One region of the Pseudomonas sp. M5A4_2d genome, then DNA from elsewhere that is predicted to be linked to it. Evidence: riboswitches for the same ligand, from Rfam matches in the RefSeq annotation. Region 1 holds a riboswitch; the other holds the start of a gene.

Evidence for each region. A riboswitch is a leader RNA that binds a small molecule or an ion and turns the genes downstream of it on or off. The one in region 1 is predicted to bind cobalamin.
Region 2: it holds a riboswitch for cobalamin, as region 1 does, so the genes downstream of both, ACLBW8_RS03100 (ABC transporter substrate-binding protein) here and cobO (cob(I)yrinic acid a,c-diamide adenosyltransferase) in region 1, are expected to answer to the same signal.

What each region holds. Positions count from the first base shown of each region.
Region 1 is NZ_JBKEZW010000001.1:385,665-395,388, reverse strand. Features, by position in the region: gene ACLBW8_RS01800 (adenosylcobinamide-GDP ribazoletransferase) at 1-19, opposite strand, end outside; gene cobC (alpha-ribazole phosphatase family protein) at 22-597, opposite strand; gene cobT (nicotinate-nucleotide--dimethylbenzimidazole phosphoribosyltransferase) at 594-1,649, opposite strand; gene cobU (bifunctional adenosylcobinamide kinase/adenosylcobinamide-phosphate guanylyltransferase) at 1,646-2,167, opposite strand; gene ACLBW8_RS01780 (cobyric acid synthase) at 2,241-3,692, opposite strand; gene cobD (threonine-phosphate decarboxylase CobD) at 3,689-4,678, opposite strand; gene cbiB (adenosylcobinamide-phosphate synthase CbiB) at 4,671-5,579, opposite strand; gene bluB (5,6-dimethylbenzimidazole synthase) at 5,576-6,226, opposite strand; gene ACLBW8_RS01760 (cobyrinate a,c-diamide synthase) at 6,223-7,626, opposite strand; gene cobO (cob(I)yrinic acid a,c-diamide adenosyltransferase) at 7,623-8,234, opposite strand; cobalamin riboswitch at 8,314-8,565, opposite strand; gene ACLBW8_RS01750 (PQQ-dependent sugar dehydrogenase) at 8,665-9,724, shown strand, end outside.
Region 2 is NZ_JBKEZW010000001.1:666,434-676,157, reverse strand. Features, by position in the region: gene ACLBW8_RS03120 (aldehyde dehydrogenase family protein) at 77-1,468, shown strand; gene ACLBW8_RS03115 (sensor histidine kinase) at 1,672-2,688, opposite strand; gene ACLBW8_RS03110 (RAD55 family ATPase) at 2,698-4,164, opposite strand; gene ACLBW8_RS03105 (hypothetical protein) at 4,161-4,595, opposite strand; cobalamin riboswitch at 4,714-4,907, shown strand; gene ACLBW8_RS03100 (ABC transporter substrate-binding protein) at 5,022-6,032, shown strand; gene ACLBW8_RS03095 (FecCD family ABC transporter permease) at 6,029-7,033, shown strand; gene ACLBW8_RS03090 (ABC transporter ATP-binding protein) at 7,030-7,794, shown strand; gene ACLBW8_RS03085 (GNAT family N-acetyltransferase) at 7,858-8,355, opposite strand; gene ACLBW8_RS03080 (hypothetical protein) at 8,352-8,576, opposite strand; gene ACLBW8_RS03075 (alpha/beta hydrolase) at 8,634-9,572, opposite strand; gene tspO (tryptophan-rich sensory protein TspO) at 9,572-9,724, opposite strand, start outside.

The DNA.
Region 1 (9,724 bases):
CGATCCAGAACGGCAGCATCGTCAGATTCCTTCCTTCAACACACCATCGGCAGCGACCTGCAGGCTGAACAGCCCACCGTGACCGACCTCGACATTCAACAGTTGCTCGCGCGGCAAACCGCGCGCCCGAGCCAGCAGCAGGCGCATCACGCCACCGTGGCTGATCAGCAACACGCGCTCACCGGCATAAGCCTGATGCAAGCGTGAGACGGCGCCTAGAACACGTTCGGAAAACTCGCTGACAGGCTCGCCATCAGGCGGCGTAAAGCTGTAAGGATCGGCCCAGAACAAGCCCAACCCTTCAGCGTCGGTTTCCATCAACGCCGCTGCACTTTGCCCTTCCCAGGCGCCGAAGTGCAGTTCCTGCAGAGCCTTTTCCAGGCTCACCGGCACATTGAGGCGTGCGCCCAACTCACGTGCAAACAGCGCGCAACGTTGCAACGGCGAGCTGATCAAGCGATCCCACGGCCCCTGCTCCGCCACGGCAGCGCGCATCTGCTCCCAGCCCTTGGCGGTTAACGCATCGTCCAGGCTGCCGCGCAGGCCGCCGCCCAATTCGGTTTCGCCGTGACGCAGCAGGTCCAGGTGCAACGTCATGCCGGGCGATCTGCCACGGCCGCTTCTGCGAACGTCGCCATCTGCCCGTGCAACGCGCACGCCAGGCGCAGTAACGGCACCGCCAGCGCCGCACCACTGCCTTCGCCCAGGCGCAGGCTCAGTTCCAACAGCGGTTTGGCGTCGAGGCTTTGCAGCACATGCCGATGACCCGGCTCAGCACCACGATGGCCGAACACCAGCCATTCGCGGCACGCCGGGTTCAAGCGTGTGGCGACCAACGCGGCGACGGTGCAGATAAACCCATCCACCAGCACCACAATGCCTTCCTGGGCACAGGCCAGATAGCCGCCGACCAGCGCGGCGATTTCAAAACCGCCGAGGTTGAACAAGGTTTGCAGCGCGTCGCCACGTTGCCCTGCATGCAGCGCCAGCGCGCGCTCGATGACAGCCACTTTGTGGCTGACGCCCTGGGCATTCAAGCCGGTGCCCGGGCCAGTCAGGTCACTCACCTTGCAATCGAGCAACGCACACGCCAACGCACTGGCGGCAGTGGTGTTGCCGATACCCATCTCGCCGCCGATAAACAGCTGCGCGCCGCTTTGCAGTGCACGGCGTGCACTGTCTCGACCGGCTTGCAAGGCCAGGCGCCCCTGCGCCTCAGTCATCGCCGGGCCGTTGACGAAATTCGCCGTGCCCGCGCCAATGTTCAGGTGGCGCACACCCGGCAAGCTCAGCGACGGCGTCACGGTGCCAAGGTCGACCACTTCCAGCTGCGCGTCCAGCTGTCGCGCCAACACACTGATAGCCGCGCCACCCGTCACAAAGTTATGCAGCATTTGCCCGGTCACTTCCTGGGGAAATGCCGACACGCCTTCAGCGACGACGCCATGGTCGCCGGCAAAAATGGCGATCCACAGCTGCTCCACCGACGGTTTGACCTGGCCTTGCAGGCCGGCCAATTGCACCGCCACGGCTTCCAACTGGCCGAGCGAGCCGGCAGGTTTTGTCAATTGCTGCTGGCGAGCCAGGGCGTGTTCGTACGCCACAGCGTCCATGGCCTTGCAGGGGTTGAGCCACCAGTTGTCAGTCATAACGCAGTACCTTTCAAAGTCAGGGGCAGGCCGGCAACCGTCAGGACAACACGCTGACACCGCTCGGCCAAGGCTTGATGCAGCCAACCGGCTTCATCCACATAGCGGCGAGTCAATTCGCCCAGCGGCACGACACCCAAACCGGTCTCGTTGCTGACAAAAATGATTTCACCCGGCAGCGAGGCCAGGGTTTCCAGCAGGTATTCACGCTCAAGCGCCAGGCGTGCCGGGTCTTCGAGCATCAACAGGTTGGTAAGCCACAGGGTCAGGCAATCCACCAGCAGGCAGCGATCGGACGACGCGTTTTCACGCAGTACGCGCGCCAGTTCGATGGGCTCTTCAATCAGGCCCCAATGATCGGGACGGCGCTGGCGATGAAGGGCGACGCGCGCGTTCATCTCACCGTCCAGCGGTTGGCTGGTGGCGATATAGATGACGGGCAACGCGCTGTCAGCAGCGAGCTTTTCGGCAAGGCGGCTTTTGCCGGAACGGGCGCCGCCGAGGATCAACTGATGCATGGAAAACCACCTTTTTCGGCCGGCGGATGTTCTGATGCAGGCCCGCGCTCACATTGGGATGACGTGCACACCGTTAAACCCCACATAGCGTGCGCAATAAATCGGTGTCCAGGTGGTTCTCCACCAGGTCCGCCAAGCGCTCGATATCGCGCTCGCGCAGCGCGTGATAATCCACCTCCTGCACATCCTGCAACCCCGCCCAGCGCAACAAGGCACTGCAAGCGGCCGGGGTCTCGAACAGACCATGCAAATACGTGCCGAAGATCTGGCCGTCCTCACTCTGGGCACCGTCACTGCGGCCGTCATCCAGCAGCACGGCGGCTTTCGACAGCGCTTCGCCGGAGGTCACACCCGCGTGGATCTCATAGCCACTGACCGGAGCGTCCTCCAGCAACAAGTGCCCACGCACATTGCGCAACTGTTTCTCTTCGGCAAGCGTCGTACTGAACGCCAGCAACCCAAAGCCTTCGCTTGACCCTGGCGGCCCTTCCAGCCCAAGCGGGTCATGCACCTGCTCACCGAGCATCTGCAACCCGCCGCAAATCCCCAGCACCTTGCCGCCGTAGCGCAAATGCCGAGCCACAGCGGTGTCCCAGCCATTGGCGCGCAGGTACGCCAAATCGCTGCGCACACTTTTTGAACCCGGCAGGATAATCAGGTCGGCGGCCGGAATCGCCTGGCCCGGCCCGATGAATTGCAGATCTACCTGAGGATGCAGGCGCAGCGGGTCAAAATCGGTGTGATTGCTGATTCGCGGCAACACCGGCACCACCACGTTTAACACCTGCGCCGCCTTGTCGATCTGACGCGCGTCGATGCCGTCTTCGGCCTCCAGGTGCAGGTCCATCACGTAGGGCAACACACCCACTACCGGTTTGCCGGTGCGGGCTTCCAGCCAATCCAGGCCGGGTTGCAACAAGGCGATATCGCCGCGAAAACGGTTGATGATGAAGCCCTTGACCCGCGCTTGCTCCGTGGGCGAAAGCAACTCCAGTGTGCCGACCAGGTGGGCAAACACGCCTCCACGATTGATATCGGCGATCAACAGCACCGGACAATCCACCGCTTCGGCGAAACCCATATTGGCGATGTCATTGGCGCGCAGGTTGATTTCCGCCGGGGAGCCCGCGCCTTCCACCATCACCACCGGGTAGGCGTCGCTCAACCGCGCGTGGGAGGCCAGCACCGCTTGCATCGCGATGGCTTTATAGTCGTGATAGGCCACGGCGTTCATGGTGGTCACGGCTCGACCATGGATGATCACCTGCGAGCCGGTGTCACTGTTGGGTTTGAGCAGCACCGGGTTCATATCGGTGTGAGGCGCGAGATTGGCCGCCTGGGCTTGCACCGCCTGGGCTCGGCCGATCTCACCGCCCTCGGCAGTCACGGCACTGTTGAGTGCCATGTTCTGTGGCTTGAACGGCACCACCGCGACGCCCTGGCGAATCAGCCAGCGGCAGAGCGCGGTCACCAGAGTGCTTTTACCCGCGTCGGAGGTGGTGCCTTGCACCATCAGCGTACTCATATGGCTTCCTTGTAGGCGGCCAGGGCTTCATCGAGTCGCAGCCAGTGCGCCTCGGTGTCGGGCAAACCGAAGCGCAGGCTGCTGTCGTGGACAAACAGGCGCAGCAGGATGCCGCGCTGAGCCATGAATTCGTGCATGTGTTCGGCGTGCGGTGTAATCAGCCACTGGAACAAGGCGCAGCCACCGTGGGGTTGAAAGCCATGGCGCTCAAGCAGGTCAAACAAGCGTTGGCCCGCTTCGATACAGCGCTCACGCTGGCGGGCGTGCCCGGCTATATCGCGCAGGCATACTTGGCCGAGCACCCGTGTCGGCCCGCTGACCGACCATGGGCCGAGCTGTTCGGCGAATAGCTTGAGCAACTTGCGTTCGGCCAACACAAAGCCCAAGCGAACACCGGCCAAACCAAAGAATTTACCGAACGAGCGCAACACAATCAGGCCGACTTGATGGGCGTGGCTGGCCAGGCTTAATTGCGGGGTGACGTCCATAAAGGCTTCATCCACTACCAGCCAACCGCCGCGCTGGGCCAGCCGCGCATGCCAGTCCAGGAGGCGTTGCGGGGTCAGGCTAAGGCCGGTGGGATTGTTCGGATTGACCACCACCAACACGTCGAGGCCATCGAGAAAGAAGTCGACTTCCTGCTCCTGCACTTCGCGCACCACGTAACCTGCGCGACGCCAGGCTTCGGCGTGCTCGGCATAACACGGCGACAACACCCCGACCTTGCCGGAGCGACGCAAGCGCGGCAGCAATTGGATTGCTGCCTGGGAACCCGCGACCGGCAACACATGGGCGGCGCCGTAATACTCGCTGGCAGCCTTTTCCAAGCCGTCATCGGTTTCCGGCAAACGCGCCCAGGCCCGCAACGGGATCTCGGGGATCGGCCAGGGCCAGGGCGCCAGGCCGCTGGACAGGTCGAGCCAATCCGCCTCGGCGATTCCGTACTGAATCACTGCCTTTCGCAGGCGACCACCGTGTTCAAGCATAAAATTGCGCCCCCGCGCAGAGGATCAGCAGCCATAACCATACGCCGCGCTGCACCAGTTGCCAGCCTCGATCAATAGAATCGGCATCGGCTGGCGGGCCTTCGCCCAATGGCGGGCGCTGATGTAACTCGCTGTGATAAATCGCCGCGCCACCCAACTCGACACCCAATGCGCCCGCGCCAGCCGCCATCACCGGGCCGGCATTGGGGCTGTCCCAGGTCGGGCCCTGGGTGCGCCAGCATTTAAGCGCCAGGCGGGTTTTGCCCAGCACGGCGTAGGTCAAAGCCACCAGCCGCGCAGGAATGTAGTTGAGTACATCGTCGATCTTGGCAGCCGCCCAGCCGAAACGCTCAAAGCGTTCGTTGCGATAGCCCCACATGGCGTCGAGGGTGTTACTCAAGCGATACAGCACCACGCCCGGCACACCGGCGACCACAAACCAGAACAGCGCGGCAAACACCGCGTCGCTGCCGTTTTCCAGCACCGACTCCGTGGCGGCGCGGGCGACTTCGGTGCGGTCCAGCTCGCTGGTCTGGCGGCTGACCAGATAACTCACGCGTTTGCGCGCTTCATCCAGGTCATCACTGCGCAACGCCTGGGCCACCGGGATCACGTGCTCACCGAGGCTGCGCATACCCAGCGCGCAGTACAGCGCTAAAATCTCCAGCACCCAACCGATATAAGGCGCCCACGACAACGCAGTGGCCATCAGGGTCAGCGGCACCACCGCGATAACCCACGCGGTCACGCCGTGGCTGCGCCAGCCACGGCCTCCGGTATTGAAACGTTGCTCGATGCGCCCGGCGAAATTGCCGAATGCCACCAGCGGATGCCAGCGCCTGGGCTCGCCCAGCAGCGCATCCAGCGCCACCGCAGCGACACACAGCAAGGCCACACTCATTGACTCACTCCCCACACATTCTCATACAACATGTCACTCAGCGGCCGTGGTTCGGCCCAGCCTTCGAGCTGCAACATCGGTGCCGGATAGAACCCGGCTACCGGCCCCAGGCATAGCACCGCCAAGGGTTTCGCACCGGCCGGCAAACCCAGCAGGTCGGCCAGGGCCTGCGGCTCGAACAGCGAGACCCAGCCCATGCCAAGGCCTTCGACGCGGGCTGCCAGCCATAGATTCTGGATCGCACAGGACAACGATGCCATGTCCATTTCCGGCAAGGTGCGACGGCCAAAAATGTGGCGCTCGCGATCATCCATCAGCGCTGCCACCAACACTTCGGCGCAGTCATGGATGCCTTCGACCTTGAGTTTCATGAACTCATCGGAACGCTCGCCCAACGCCTCGGCGGTACGCACGCGCTCTTCTTCCACCAGGTGTTGAATCTGCCCACGCAACCGGCGGTCACTGATACGGATAAACCGCCAGGGCTGCATCAAGCCGACACTGGGCGCCTGGTGCGCAGCCTGGAGCAGGCGGTGCAGCAGTTCTGGGGCGACCGTGCCGCCGATAAAGTGGCGCATGTCGCGGCGTTCGGCGATGGCGCGATAGACGGCCTGGCGGTCGGCATCAGGAAAGGCGTTGTCAGTCATGGCTTCTTCGCGAGCAAGTCGAATCGTCGCGCCGCCGCTTCCACATTGTGATCGGTGAACCCGGTCGATGAGGGCGCTGGCCTGCCTGCGATAGCAGTCTGATGGCTCGGCGCAAACAATGCGGCCACTGCCGTCGGGTTGGACGGGAAATAGAAGTGCACGTAGGAAGCCGTCATCCGCCCCTGGCGGTACACCGCTTCGGCACCGCGCCCACCGTTGGGGCTAAGGCCACGGGCAATCGGCTGCCACTCGGTGCTGGTCAGGGAGTGGTGATAGGTGTGACCGCGCAGTACGCCTTCCGGCAACTCGACGCTTTGCAGGGCCAGGGCCGCGAGCTTCTTCTGCATCACCGCGTCCCCCTGCAGCAAGCCAACCAGTTCGGCACGGGTACCGTCGACATCGGTGAGCGAGTCCAGCAGGTACAGCATGCCGCCACATTCGGCGAGCAACGGTTTACCCGCCGCGTGATGAGCGCGAATAGCGTCGAGCATCGAAGTGTTTTCAGACAATGCCCGGTGGTGCAGTTCCGGGTAGCCGCCCGGCAGGTACAAGCTATCGGCTTCGGGCAATTGGCGATCATGGATCGGCGAGAAGAAGCGCAATTCGGCGCCCATCGCCCGCAGCAGGTCAAGGCTGGCGCCGTAAGTGAAGGCAAAGGCCTCGTCGCGGGCCACCGCAATGCGCACGCCGGCGAGCAACGGTTCGGCCTCGATCTCTTGCGGGGCGGCGAAGGTCACCGGCGGCGGCAACGCGACTTCGCAACTGCTGCCCAGGGCTTCGGCAGCGGCGTCCAGGCGCACATCGAGGTCATTCAGTTCGCTGGCTTGCACCAGGCCCAAGTGGCGGCTGGGTAATTCAATTCCGGTTTCGCGAGACAACGCGCCATACCAGCGCAGGCCTTCGGTGAGGCTGCCTTCCAGTAACTGTGCATGGCGCAGGGTGCCGACGCGGTTGGCCAACACGCCAGCGAACGGCAAGTCCGGCTGATAGCGCGCCAGCCCCAAGGCCAGGGCGCCGAAGGTCTGGGCCATGGCGGTGCCGTCGATCACACCGAGCACCGGCACACCGAAGTGCCGCGCCAGGTCGGCACTGGAGGGCGTGCCGTCGAACAGGCCCATCACGCCTTCGATCAGGATCAGGTCAGCCTCGCCCGACGCTTCCCACAGCAAGCGGCGACTTTCCTGCTCGCCGACCATCCACATGTCCAACTGATACACAGGCGCACCGCTGGCACGCTCATGAATCATGGGGTCGAGAAAGTCCGGCCCACATTTGAACACGCGCACCTTGCGCCCCAGGTTGCGGTGCAAACGCGCCAACGCAGCGGTCACGGTGGTTTTGCCCTGGCCGGACGCCGGTGCGGCGATCAGTACGGCCGGGCAATGACGGGGCTGATTCAAAGTTCGACGCCCTTCTGTGCCTTGATACCGGCCTGGAACGCATGCTTGAGCATGCCCATTTCGGTGACGGTGTCGCCCATTTCGACCATTTCAGGCTTGGCGCCACGGCCGGTGACCACTACGTGCTGCTTCGGTGGGCGGGCTTGCAGGTCGCTGAGCACTTGATCCAGGTCGAGGTAACCGTGCTTGAGGGCGATGTTCAGTTCGTCCAGCACCACCAGGCCAATGGACGGGTCTTGCAACAATTCGCGGGAAACCGCCCAGGCCGCTTCAGCGGCGGCGATGTCGCGCTGGCGGTCCTGGGTTTCCCAGGTAAAGCCTTCGCCCATCACGTGGAAGCGCACTTGCTCTGGGAAACGGCGGAAGAACAATTCTTCGCCCGTGCTGTGGCGCCCCTTGATGAACTGCACCACGCCGCACTGCATGCCGTGGCCCATGGCACGGGCCAGCATGCCAAATGCCGAACTGCTCTTGCCTTTACCGTTGCCGGTCAGTACCAGCAGCAATCCGCACTCGTTCGGGGAATTGGCGATGCGCTCGTCGATCACGGCTTTTTTGCGCAGCATGCGCGCCAGGTGGCGTTCGTCGCGGTCGGGGGAATCAGTCATGGCAGCTCTCCGTTGGGGCTGGACAAAAACGGCGGGCAGGAAAAAGAAAAAACAGACAGCCAAGCATCGCCCACCGTGATGCTGTTGGATGATCCAGGCCGGTCTCCGGACTCATAAGTGGCGCTGTTGCTCATCGAGCGAGCAGGCCAACGGCGCGCCTTCCCATATCACACGGATACAGTGGCAAAAGGCACCGTTTTGACTCATTTACCGTTGCGGGGGCAGCGCCGGGATCGCGGCAGCACTGTGTACAAGTGCGCTCACTCACCGGCTTCCCTGTTTCACTCTGTCGGCGTATCCGCCACAGAGCACCTGGAACAAGCTGCGAAGGTTAGTGGGTTGGGGGTGGAGCGTCAATTAAAGCTGGCCTTGCACTTGAACCATCGGACTATCTCACTCCTCTACCCTTACAGGTATTAAGGAGAAAACCATGCATAAAACCAGACTCGCCTTACTGATCATGCTGGCAGGCACCCTCGCCGCCTGCGGCGAAAGCTCCACGTTGAAGGTCTCCGATGGCACCGGGCCTTCGCCCAAACTGCCGGAGCCGAACAAAACCCTGATCCCCACCGTAAACATTGCCCCGGCCATCGGCTGGCCCGACGGCGCGAAGCCAACCGCCGCCGCCGGCACTCAGGTGTCGGCGTTTGCCGAAGGCCTGGACCACCCGCGCTGGCTGTATGTTTTGCCGAATGGCGATGTGCTGGTGGCGGAAACCAACGCCCCGCCCAAGCCGGATGATGCCAAGGGTATTCGCGGCTGGGTGATGGAGAAGGTCATGGGCCGCGCAGGCGCAGGCGTGCCGAGCCCGAATCGCATCACGCTGCTGCGCGATGCCGACCACGACGGCGTCGCCGAGACCCGCACGGTGTTCCTGGAGAATCTCAACTCACCGTTCGGCATGACGCTGGTGGGTAACGACCTTTACGTGGCCGATTCGGACAAGCTGCTGCGCTTCCCCTATCAGCCAGGCGAAACCTCGATCAAGCAAGCGGGTACCACAGTGGTCGACCTGCCGGGCGGCAGTATCAACCACCACTGGACGAAAAACGTGGTGGCCAGCAAGGACGGTCGCAAGCTGTACGTGAGTGTCGGCTCCAACAGCAACGTGGGCGAGAACGGCCTGAAGGCAGAAGAAGGTCGCGCGGCGATCTGGGAAGTCGACCGCGCCACAGGCCAGCACCGCATTTTTGCCTCCGGGCTGCGCAACCCCAACGGCATGGCCTGGGAACCGCAGAGTGGCAAGCTGTGGACGGCGGTTAACGAGCGCGACGAGATCGGCAGCGACCTGGTGCCCGACTACATTACCTCGGTCAAGGATGGCGCATTTTACGGCTGGCCCTTCAGCTACTATGGCCAGCATGTGGACGTACGCGTCTCACCGCAAAACCCCGACCTGGTTGCCAAGGCGATTGCACCGGACTATGCCGTAGGGCCTCACACCGCGTCCTTGGGGCTGACGTTCGCAGAAGGCAGCAAACTCCCTGCGC
Region 2 (9,724 bases), 280 kb from region 1:
TTAATATTATTCAGTTTCCATAAAACATGCATCCCCGTAGGCTGAACCCATTCCACTCATTCAGCCGGACGGTGCCATGAACGCGATTACTCAGCAGACTCACGCCTTGTCGATCAACCCCGCCAACGGCGAAACGGTCGGCAGCTACCCTTACGAAACCGAGGCGCAGCTGGACGCTGCTCTCAACCGCGCCACCGGCGCCTTCCGCACCTGGCGCTGCCAGCCAGTCAGCCAACGCGCCGAACGGCTGCTGGCGCTGGCCAGTGCCCTGCGTGACCAAGCCGAAGACATGGCGCAGATGATCACCCTGGAAATGGGCAAACCCATCGCCCAGGCCCGCGCCGAAATCGAAAAATGCGCACAACTCAGCGAATGGTATGCCGCCCACGGCGCGGCCATGCTCGCACCGGAGCCAACGCTGGTAGACAACGGCAGTGCCCAGATCGAATACCGCCCGCTGGGCCCGATCCTCGCGGTGATGCCGTGGAACTTCCCGGTCTGGCAGGTGCTGCGCGGCGCCGTGCCGACGATGCTCGCCGGCAACACCTACGTGCTCAAACACGCGCCAAACGTGATGGGCAGCGCCTACCTGATGAAAGCGGCGTTCCAAAAAGCCGGTTTCGCGGATGGTCTGTTCGAAGTGATCAACGTGACCCAGGACGGCGTCTCCACCGCCATCGCCGACCCACGCATCGCCGCCGTCACGCTCACCGGCAGCGTACGCGCCGGCATGGCCATCGGCTCCCAGGCCGGTGCCGCGCTGAAAAAATGCGTGCTGGAACTGGGCGGCTCCGACCCGTTTATCGTGCTCAACGACGCCGACCTCGACGCCGCCGTCCAGGCCGCCGTGATCGGGCGCTTCCAGAATAGCGGCCAAGTCTGCGCCGCCGCCAAGCGCCTGATCATCGAAGACGGCGTGGTAGAAGCGTTCACCGCTAAATTCCTCGAAGCCAGCCGCGCACTGGTCATGGGCGACCCCACATTGACCAGCACCTACGTCGGCCCGATGGCGCGCTTCGATCTGCGCGACGAGCTGCACGGCCAAGTCCAGGCCACCTTGGACGAAGGCGCGACCCTGCTACTGGGCGGCCACAAAGTACCCGGCGCCGGCAACTACTATGCGCCCACCGTACTGGCCAACGTCACCGATCAGATGACCTCGTTCAAACAGGAACTATTCGGCCCGGTGGCCTCGATCATCACCGCCCGCGATGCCGACCACGCCGTGGCCCTGGCCAACGACAGCGAGTTCGGCCTGACGGCGAGCATCTTCACCACCGACTCAACCAAGGCACGCGACATCGCCAACCAACTGGAAACCGGCGGGATCTTCGTCAACGCCTTCAGCGTCTCGGACCCTCGGGTAGCCTTTGGCGGCATCAAGAAAAGTGGGTTTGGGCGGGAGTTGTCGCACTTTGGCGTGCGCGAATTCTGCAATGCGCAGACGGTGTGGCTGGATCGCAAATAAGCCTCTTAGGCAGGCCGTTATATTGGGGGCAAGCAAACGACCTGTGGCGAGCGGGCTTGCCCTAATGCCGTTCAGTTAAGCGAACGCAATGCTAAAAGCAGCGAAGATCAAATGTGGGATCTGCGCTTAACAAAACGGCATTGGGGCAAGCCTGCTCTCCACAACAGGCCCGCTCACCGCAGCGACTGTGGCGAGCCGGCAGGTCAGTGAGACAAGGGCAATGTCACCACAAACTCGCTGCCACGGCCCTTGCCTTCGCTTTTGGCGGTGACCTTGCCGCCATGCGCTTCAACCAGCTCGCGAACCACCGTCAACCCGATCCCCAACCCCGAACCGTTGAAACCAATGGCGTGCTCGTCCTGCACGTAAGGGTCAAAGATGAGCGGCAGCGCCTTGGCCGATACGCCGATGCCATTGTCACAAATGCTGATCCTCAACTCGTCCACCACGCTGACCGACAGCACGATCCGGCCGCCCACCGGCGTGTACTTGGCCGCGTTGGCCAGCAGGTTATGCAGGATTTGCGCAAGGCGCCCAGGGTCGCCAATGAACATCAAGCTGCCGTCAGGCAGATGCGCATCGAATTGCTGCTGTTTCGCCCGCATCACCGGGCCGCACGCATCAATCGCGCTTCTGAGGATCTGCAGCATGTCGACATCACTTCGCTCGATACGCAGCTTGCCCGTGCTCACGCGGGATACGTCCAGCAAGTCGTCAACCAACTGTGAAATATGCTGCACCTGCCCCTCGATCAGCTCACGCATGCGCGGCAACTGGTCGCTCGGCAGGCGCACCATGCGCTCGGCGATCATGCTGATCGGCGTCAATGGGTTGCGCAGCTCATGCGCCACCATCGCCAGGATACTTTTCTGCTGGCCCAGCGCACGCTCGGCTGTCGCCTGCAGGTCTTGCGCGCTGAGCGCCGCGATGACTAACTGCGCGTTCGCCTCGCGAAGTTCCTGGTACAAACGTTGCTCCTCCAGGGGCGGCGGCTTTGCAGCGTCGGATTGCGCCAGGAGGATCGCCAGTACCAATTGCTGATTGGCCTCGATCACCTGCTCGACGTGCTGGGTATCCACCAGACGGCTGCTGGCATCAGTCAGTTGCTGCTGCAGAGCGGCGAGCACGGCACGCGCCTCAACGGTTTTTTGGCCGAGCAGGAACAGTTCGTGAGCGGCACTGGTCAGCTCACGTTCATTCTTGCCGCCGCTTTCACTCATGAGTCGGGCTCACACATGTTTGTCTCCTGCTGAAATCTGTTTGGTCGGCCGCCCGCCCAGCAACCCCTCCTGCTCAGGCAGCATGTCGCGAATCTGCAGGCCGTGATCGTCGATGTGGTACTGGCGTAGCTGATCGGAGTGCGCACTGGCGCGCACCTTGACCACCGCCATGATGCGCAACAAACGGCTCTCGACTTCGATATACCGCTGCACGATGATCGCGTCGGTCAGGAACGCCGTGCCGTAGGGGCTGAAACGCAGGTCGGTGTAGCGGTCTTCCAACTCGGAGGTCATCAAGACGCTGACCCCGGCAGCCGTCAGTGCGGTGACCATGCGTGACAACGATTCGCGAAAGTCCGCGCGAAAGGTTGGCGCCAACGCCAGCTCAAAGCCCGACAGCGAGTCAATCACCACGCGGGTGGCGTTCAAACGACTGATTTCGCCCAGCAGCAATTGCACGATTTCATCGATGGACAGGTCCGGCGAGCGGCTGTCCACCAGGCCAATCTTGCCGTGCTTGATCAACTCAGCCAATTGCGGGTTTTGCGAATGGTTGGGGCGTTGCTCGAACACCGCAATCACGCCGGTTTCACCGTTGCGTGCGCCTTCGGCCAGGAAGGTCGCCGCCAAAATGCTTTTGCCCGAGCCCGAAGGCCCGGCCACCAGCAGCGAATAGCCGCGAGGCAAGCCGCCACCGAGCATCTCATCGAGGGCCGGCACGCCCATTTTCAGACGCGTGATCGGGAACGTCGACGGCGCGTCAACCGAACGATTGATGGCGGCCGGTGGGAACACCCTGATCCCCGAGGTGGCGATACGGAAGGTGTGCAGGCCCGGCAACGTCGGCTGGCCGCGCATCTTCATGATCTCCATCTTGCGCACCATCGAGTTGCGCTCGACGCTTTGGCGCAGCCAGATCAGGCCGTCGGCCACGGTAAAGATCGGGTTGGAGTCGGTTTCGGTGAAATATTCGCCGATCAGGAAAGTCGTCGCCTGCCACGTGGTCATCAACATACCCAGTTGCTGGACGAACTGCGGCAGGTTGTTATTCGGGTTGTGCTGGGTCTGGCTGGCCAGCACCACGGAGCGGAATGAATCGACAAACACCAGCGACGGCGAATGTGCCTCGACCTCGCTGACAATTCGCCGCAACACTTCGTCCAGATCGCCGGCCAGGGTGTGGTCGGCCAAATTGATATAGCGAATCGACTGGTTAATCGCTTCGTTATCGAAAAAATCGAATTGCTGCTGATAGCGCAGCATCTTCAGCGGCGGCTCACCGAGCACGGTAAAGAACAGCGCCGGGCGCTCCGGCGTGGCCAGGGCAAACATCATCTGGTGCGCCAGGGTGGTTTTGCCACAGCCTGGCGGGCCTGCAATCAGGTTGAACGAAAACTCCGGCAGGCCTCCGCCCAGGACCTCGTCCAGTCCTGGCACACCCGTGGCCAGACGGTTGATAGTCACTTTGGTGCTCATGGCGAAATTTCCTGCGCAGAGGTGTCGCTCGAAGAAGGCTGCCACACGTCAACCAGCAGACGTGCAGTGAGTGAGGGCCCGATCAGCGTAGTCAGAAGTTCGTAGAGGGTTGTCAACAACACCTCACCGAAGAACAACGCGTCGGTTTCGTTCTGCTCGACGAGTACGGATTTGAGAGCAATCAGATCCATCGCAGCCGGCACACTGTCATAGGTGCCGGCCAGGCGTGGGTGGGTCGAGACGCACAGGTGGAAGCTGCGGCGGTACAGCGCAACAACGCCCTGCTGGCCAATAATGGGCGTCAATGCTGCGCCCATATCCTGCAAAATCGACACAATCGCCTCGGCGATGCTTGCAGTGTCAGCGTGCGGACCAACACGGTGCGCCAGAGAAGCTACGATCCGGCGGCTCTCTTCGCTATGCGTGGGCATGTCTGACTAATATCTGATGAACAGAAACTGATGTTACACCCTATATCGGCAGATAGAGACCCCATCGGCAGCGGCCGGCCAATTGCGCGCGGATCAGGCTCCCGCTGCCCGCCACGATCGACTACCATACCGCGCCGGTTCCCAAATGGGACTAATAGGGAATTCGACGCGCGGCACATCGCGCCAATCGAAACTGCCCCCGCAACTGTAGGTGCCGAGCCTGCTCCACATCGCCACTGGGCATTGCCCGGGAAGGCCGGAGCGTGGCGACGACGCACCAGTCAGGAGACCTGCCGGCCCAGTAACTCACTAACCGGCGGGGTGTCCGGGAAGGACGTCCTCGCCTGCCTGAACCGCAGCCTTCGAGGGGGTGTTTCCGAACCGTACCGCTCCAGTTCCACGTACGGTCCATACGGAGATTGCCCCATGCTGCCACGCGTCACCGCCCTGCTCACCGGCTTGGGCTTCTGCGCCCTGGCCCACGCGGCCCCCACTCATTACCCGCTGACGGTGCAGAACTGCGGTAGCACGCTGACCTTCGCGCAGGCACCTGCGCGCAGTGTGACCATCGGCCAGGCGGCCACGGAAATGCTCTACGCGCTGGGCGTGGCCGACACGGTGGTCGGCACCTCGCTGTGGTTCAACAGCGTATTGCCCACGTTCAAGGCGCAGAACGACACCATCGAGCGCCTGGCCGATAACGAGCCAAGCTTCGAGGCCGTGATCGCCAAGCGCCCGCAACTGGTGGCCGCCGAGCTGGAATGGGTGGTCGGCCCGCAGGGCGTGGTTGGCACCCGCGAGCAATTCCACGAGCTGAAGATTCCGACCTACCTGCTGCCCTCCGACTGCGAAGGCAAGGACAACCTGGTGGGTGCCGACGGCACGCGGCTGGAGCCGTTCCGCATCGACACAATTTACAAAAGCATCCGCCAACTGGCCGAGATCTTCGATGTGCAGGATCGCGGCCAGCAACTGAACGACGAGCTCAAGGCGCGCCTGGCCAACTCCGTCGCCACCGCGCAGAGCAAAGGCCTCAAGCAGGCCAGTGCGCTGGTCTGGTTCTCCAGCGCCGAGATGGCCAGCGACCCGTACGTCGCCGGCCACAAAGGTGTCCCCGAGTTCATGCTGGAAACCCTGGGCCTGCACAACGTCGTGCAGTCCGATGAAGAGTGGCCCGCCGTCGGCTGGGAAACCCTCGCCAAGGCCAACCCGACCTTCCTCGTGATCGCCCGCATGGACCGCCGCCGCTACCCCGCCGACGACCATGAAAAGAAACTCGCCTTCCTGCGCAGCGACCCGGTAACCCGCAACATGGACGCGGTGAAACACAACCGCATCATCGTCCTCGACGCCCTGGCCTTGCAGGCCAGCATCCGCACGTTCGATGGCCTGGAACAACTGGCCCACGCCATCGACGGCTACGACCTGCCCAAATGATACGCACCCTGCTCGCCCTCGCCCTGTTACTGCTCGCCGTGCTCGCCGGTGTGGCCATCGGCGAAACCGCCATCTCGCCGCAGGTCGTGCTCCAGGTGCTCGCCAACAAACTGTGGGCGGCGGGTTACGTGCTGGACCCGATCGACGAAGGGGTGGTGTGGAACTACCGCCTGACCCGCGCCCTGGTCGCCGCGGCGTGCGGGGCCGGGCTGGCTACGTGCGGGGTGATTTTGCAGTCGTTGCTGCGTAACCCGTTGGCTGACCCGTACCTGCTGGGCATCAGCGCCGGCGCGTCCACCGGCGCGGTATTGGTAGCCCTGATCGGCGTGGGCGGCGGGCTGATTTCGCTGTCGGCGGGAGCATTTGTCGGGGCCATGGCGGCCTTTGCACTGGTGATCCTGCTGGCACGGGCCAGCGGCTCGTCCAGCGGCACAGGGCAGATCATCCTCGCAGGCATCGCAGGCTCGCAGCTGTTCAACGCCCTCACCGCGTTCCTGATTACCAAATCCGCCAGTTCCGAGCAGGCGCGCGGCATTCTGTTCTGGCTGCTGGGCAACCTCAGCGGTGTGCGCTGGCCATCGGTGTGGCTGGTGGTGCCGGTGGCAGTCGCAGGCCTGGCGGTGTGCCTGTGGCACCGTCGCGCGCTGGATGCGTTTACCTTTGGCACGGACTCCGCAGCGTCCCTGGGCATCCCGGTGCGGCGCGTGCAGTTTGTGCTGGTGGGCTGTGCCGCGCTGGTCACAGCGGTGATGGTGTCGATTGTCGGCTCTATCGGCTTTGTCGGGCTGGTGATTCCCCACGCCGTGCGCCTGCTGGTCGGCACCGGGCATTCGCGGTTGCTGCCGGCCAGCGCCTTGGGCGGCGCGCTGTTTTTGATTGCGGCAGATGTGCTGTCGCGCACGCTGATCAAGGGGCAGGTGATTCCGGTTGGCGTGGTGACCGCTTTGGTCGGCGCCCCGGTGTTTGCGCTGATTTTGATCGGCCGGAGGAATGCGCGATGAGCGTGCTCAGTTGCACCGGCCTGGGCTTCAAGGTGCGCGAGGCCGAGTTGCTGCGCGATATTCATCTTGAGGTTCAGTTGGGCGAAACCTTAGGCATCGTCGGCCCGAACGGCTCCGGCAAATCCACCCTGCTCAAACTGCTCGCCGGTTTGCGTGTGCCCGCCAGCGGCGAAGTGCGCTTGAGCGGCCAACGCTTGAGCGGCCTGTCCCGCCGCGCCATCGCACAGCAGTTGGCCGTGGTGGAGCAACAAGCCGACACCGACGACGCGATCCGCGTGTTCGATGCCGTGGCGCTGGGCCGCACACCGTGGCTGTCGGCATTGAGCCCGTGGTCCGCGGAAGACCACGCCATCGTCAACCAGGCCTTGCATGACGTCGACGCCACCCACCTGAGCACGCGCGCCTGGCGCAGCCTCTCCGGTGGTGAACGCCAACGCGTGCACATCGCCCGCGCCCTGGCGCAACGGCCGCAGATTCTGTTGCTGGACGAGCCGACCAATCACCTGGATATCCAGCATCAGTTGGCGATTTTAAAGGGCGTGCAGGCGCTGCCGGTAACCACGCTGATTGCGTTGCACGACCTCAATCAGGCGCTGACGTGTGATCGTTTGGCGGTGCTGGATCGCGGGCAGTTGGTCGCGCTGGGCAAGCCGCTGGAGGTGCTCACGCCGCAGCGCTTGCAGGACACGTTTGGCGTGCAGGCGCATTACCTGACGGACCCGTTTGATGGCGAGCAGATTCTGCGGCTGCGCTCAAACTGACAGGCGACTCACCGCTAAAAAGGGGGAAGCTGGCTTGCCTGCTCCCACGTCAGGTCGGCGGCGTTAGAGGTGCCGCTGCATATGCGTCGTCCGCCACACCGGGTCCGCCTCGACATCCACCACCTCAAACCCCTGGCGCACCCAAAAATCAATCGCCCCCGGCAGAAACGGATGGGTATGCAGGTAAACCACCTCCACACCTTCCGCCCGAGCCTTCGCCTCCAGTACGCGGTACAACTCGCCTGCCAGACCAGAACGGCGAAACGCTGGAAGTACGAACAGGCGCACCACTTCCACCGTTTTAAGGCCTTGGTAATTCAGCTGGGGGAAACGGCCGTCGTAGGGCAAGTAGCCGATGGCGGCGACGATTTGGCCTTCAGCGCGGGCGATCAGGAACTGGCCGTCGCCATGAAGGTAGACCGCGTCAAATCGCGCCAGATCGTCCGGCATGCCGGTTGCGCTGAGCGTGGGGAAAAGCTCGGCGCGGGCCTCCAGGACGAAGGCCAGTACTGCTGGAACATCGGCGCCGGTGACGAACTGAAGGATGGGACTCTCGTTCATATGACCTTGATCTGGCGGATGCCTACCACCTCTGCCTGTTCCAAAATCTCCTCGGGGGCTGCGTCCGCAGTGGGCATGATCAACCCGTTTTCTGCATCGCCAAAATGCAACGCCAGCAAGTGCATTGCCGCTTCATGCAGGGGCAACTCGGACTGTTTCAATTCAAACACATGGGTGCGGGGCTCGTCGTTGAACAGGTAGTTCAGGGTGTATTCGCGCATGGTGGGGTCCTGTGACGGGAGAGGAGTGACTGTTTATCCTGACCAAGCGATCAGGTTTTAAGTTCCTACTGCTGCCAATCGCTGGGTTATCCAAGCCTTGGTGTGCATCAGCACATGGCCCGCCATCGCCACCGGAAAATGAATAAACCCATGGGCAGATTCCGCTAACAGGTGCGCTTCAACCTGCGTCTGCGCGCCCCACCGCTCGGCGATCAACAGCGTGTCATCCTTGAGCGGGTCCAATTCCCCGACAAACATCAATGCCGGCGGCAACCCGCTAAAATCGCCATACAACGGTGACAACGGTGGCTGTCGGCGCTCTTCATCACTCAGCCCCGGCGTGAGCATGCGCAACGCCTCGACCATACCCGGACCATCCAGCAACAACGTGTCCGGCCCGGCTGCGCGCACGCTGGGCGTGCCAGTCAAGTCATAAACCCCGTAATACAACACCGCCCCGCTCACGCGCTTGAGCAGATCCGGCCATTGCTTGAGCGCCAGCAACGTCGCCACTGCCAGGTGCCCACCGGCGGATTCACCCACCACAAACACCGGCAAGTCGGCAAACTCCGGGCAGTCGCCCAACAGCCAGCGCGCGGCCGCCAGGCAGTCCTCCATCAGCCCTTCAACCGGCGTGTCGACCGCCAGCCGATAGTCCACCGACACCACCGCCACATCACAGGCCCGCACCATGCCCAGGTTCAGGTCGTCATCCATCTGTGCATTGCCGATCACCCAGCCGCCGCCGTGGATATCCAGCACCACGGCCTTGGCCTTGCCCTCGGGCCGCAGGATGCGCACGGGTACGCCAGCCACGCGCCGAGTTTCAGCCGCAGGTGCCTTTTTGACCCGTTGACTGGCCACCAGCAGCGCCTGGATCAGGCGCGGGGTAATGCGGTTGCGGATTTTGAAGCGCGGCAGCCAGGCGAGCTTTTTATTGAAACGGCGCATCTCGGCCAGCTCTGGCGCGCTGGCAGGCCACAGTGAATGAGCCATCAGCGGTTATTACGCAAAATCGAGAAATTCAATGCCGCCGCCACACTCAACCACGCCAGGTAGGGGAACAGGATCAACCCGGTGATCAAGTCCAGACGCAACGCCATCACCACCAGCGCCGCCACCACCAGCCACAACAGCACGATCACCAC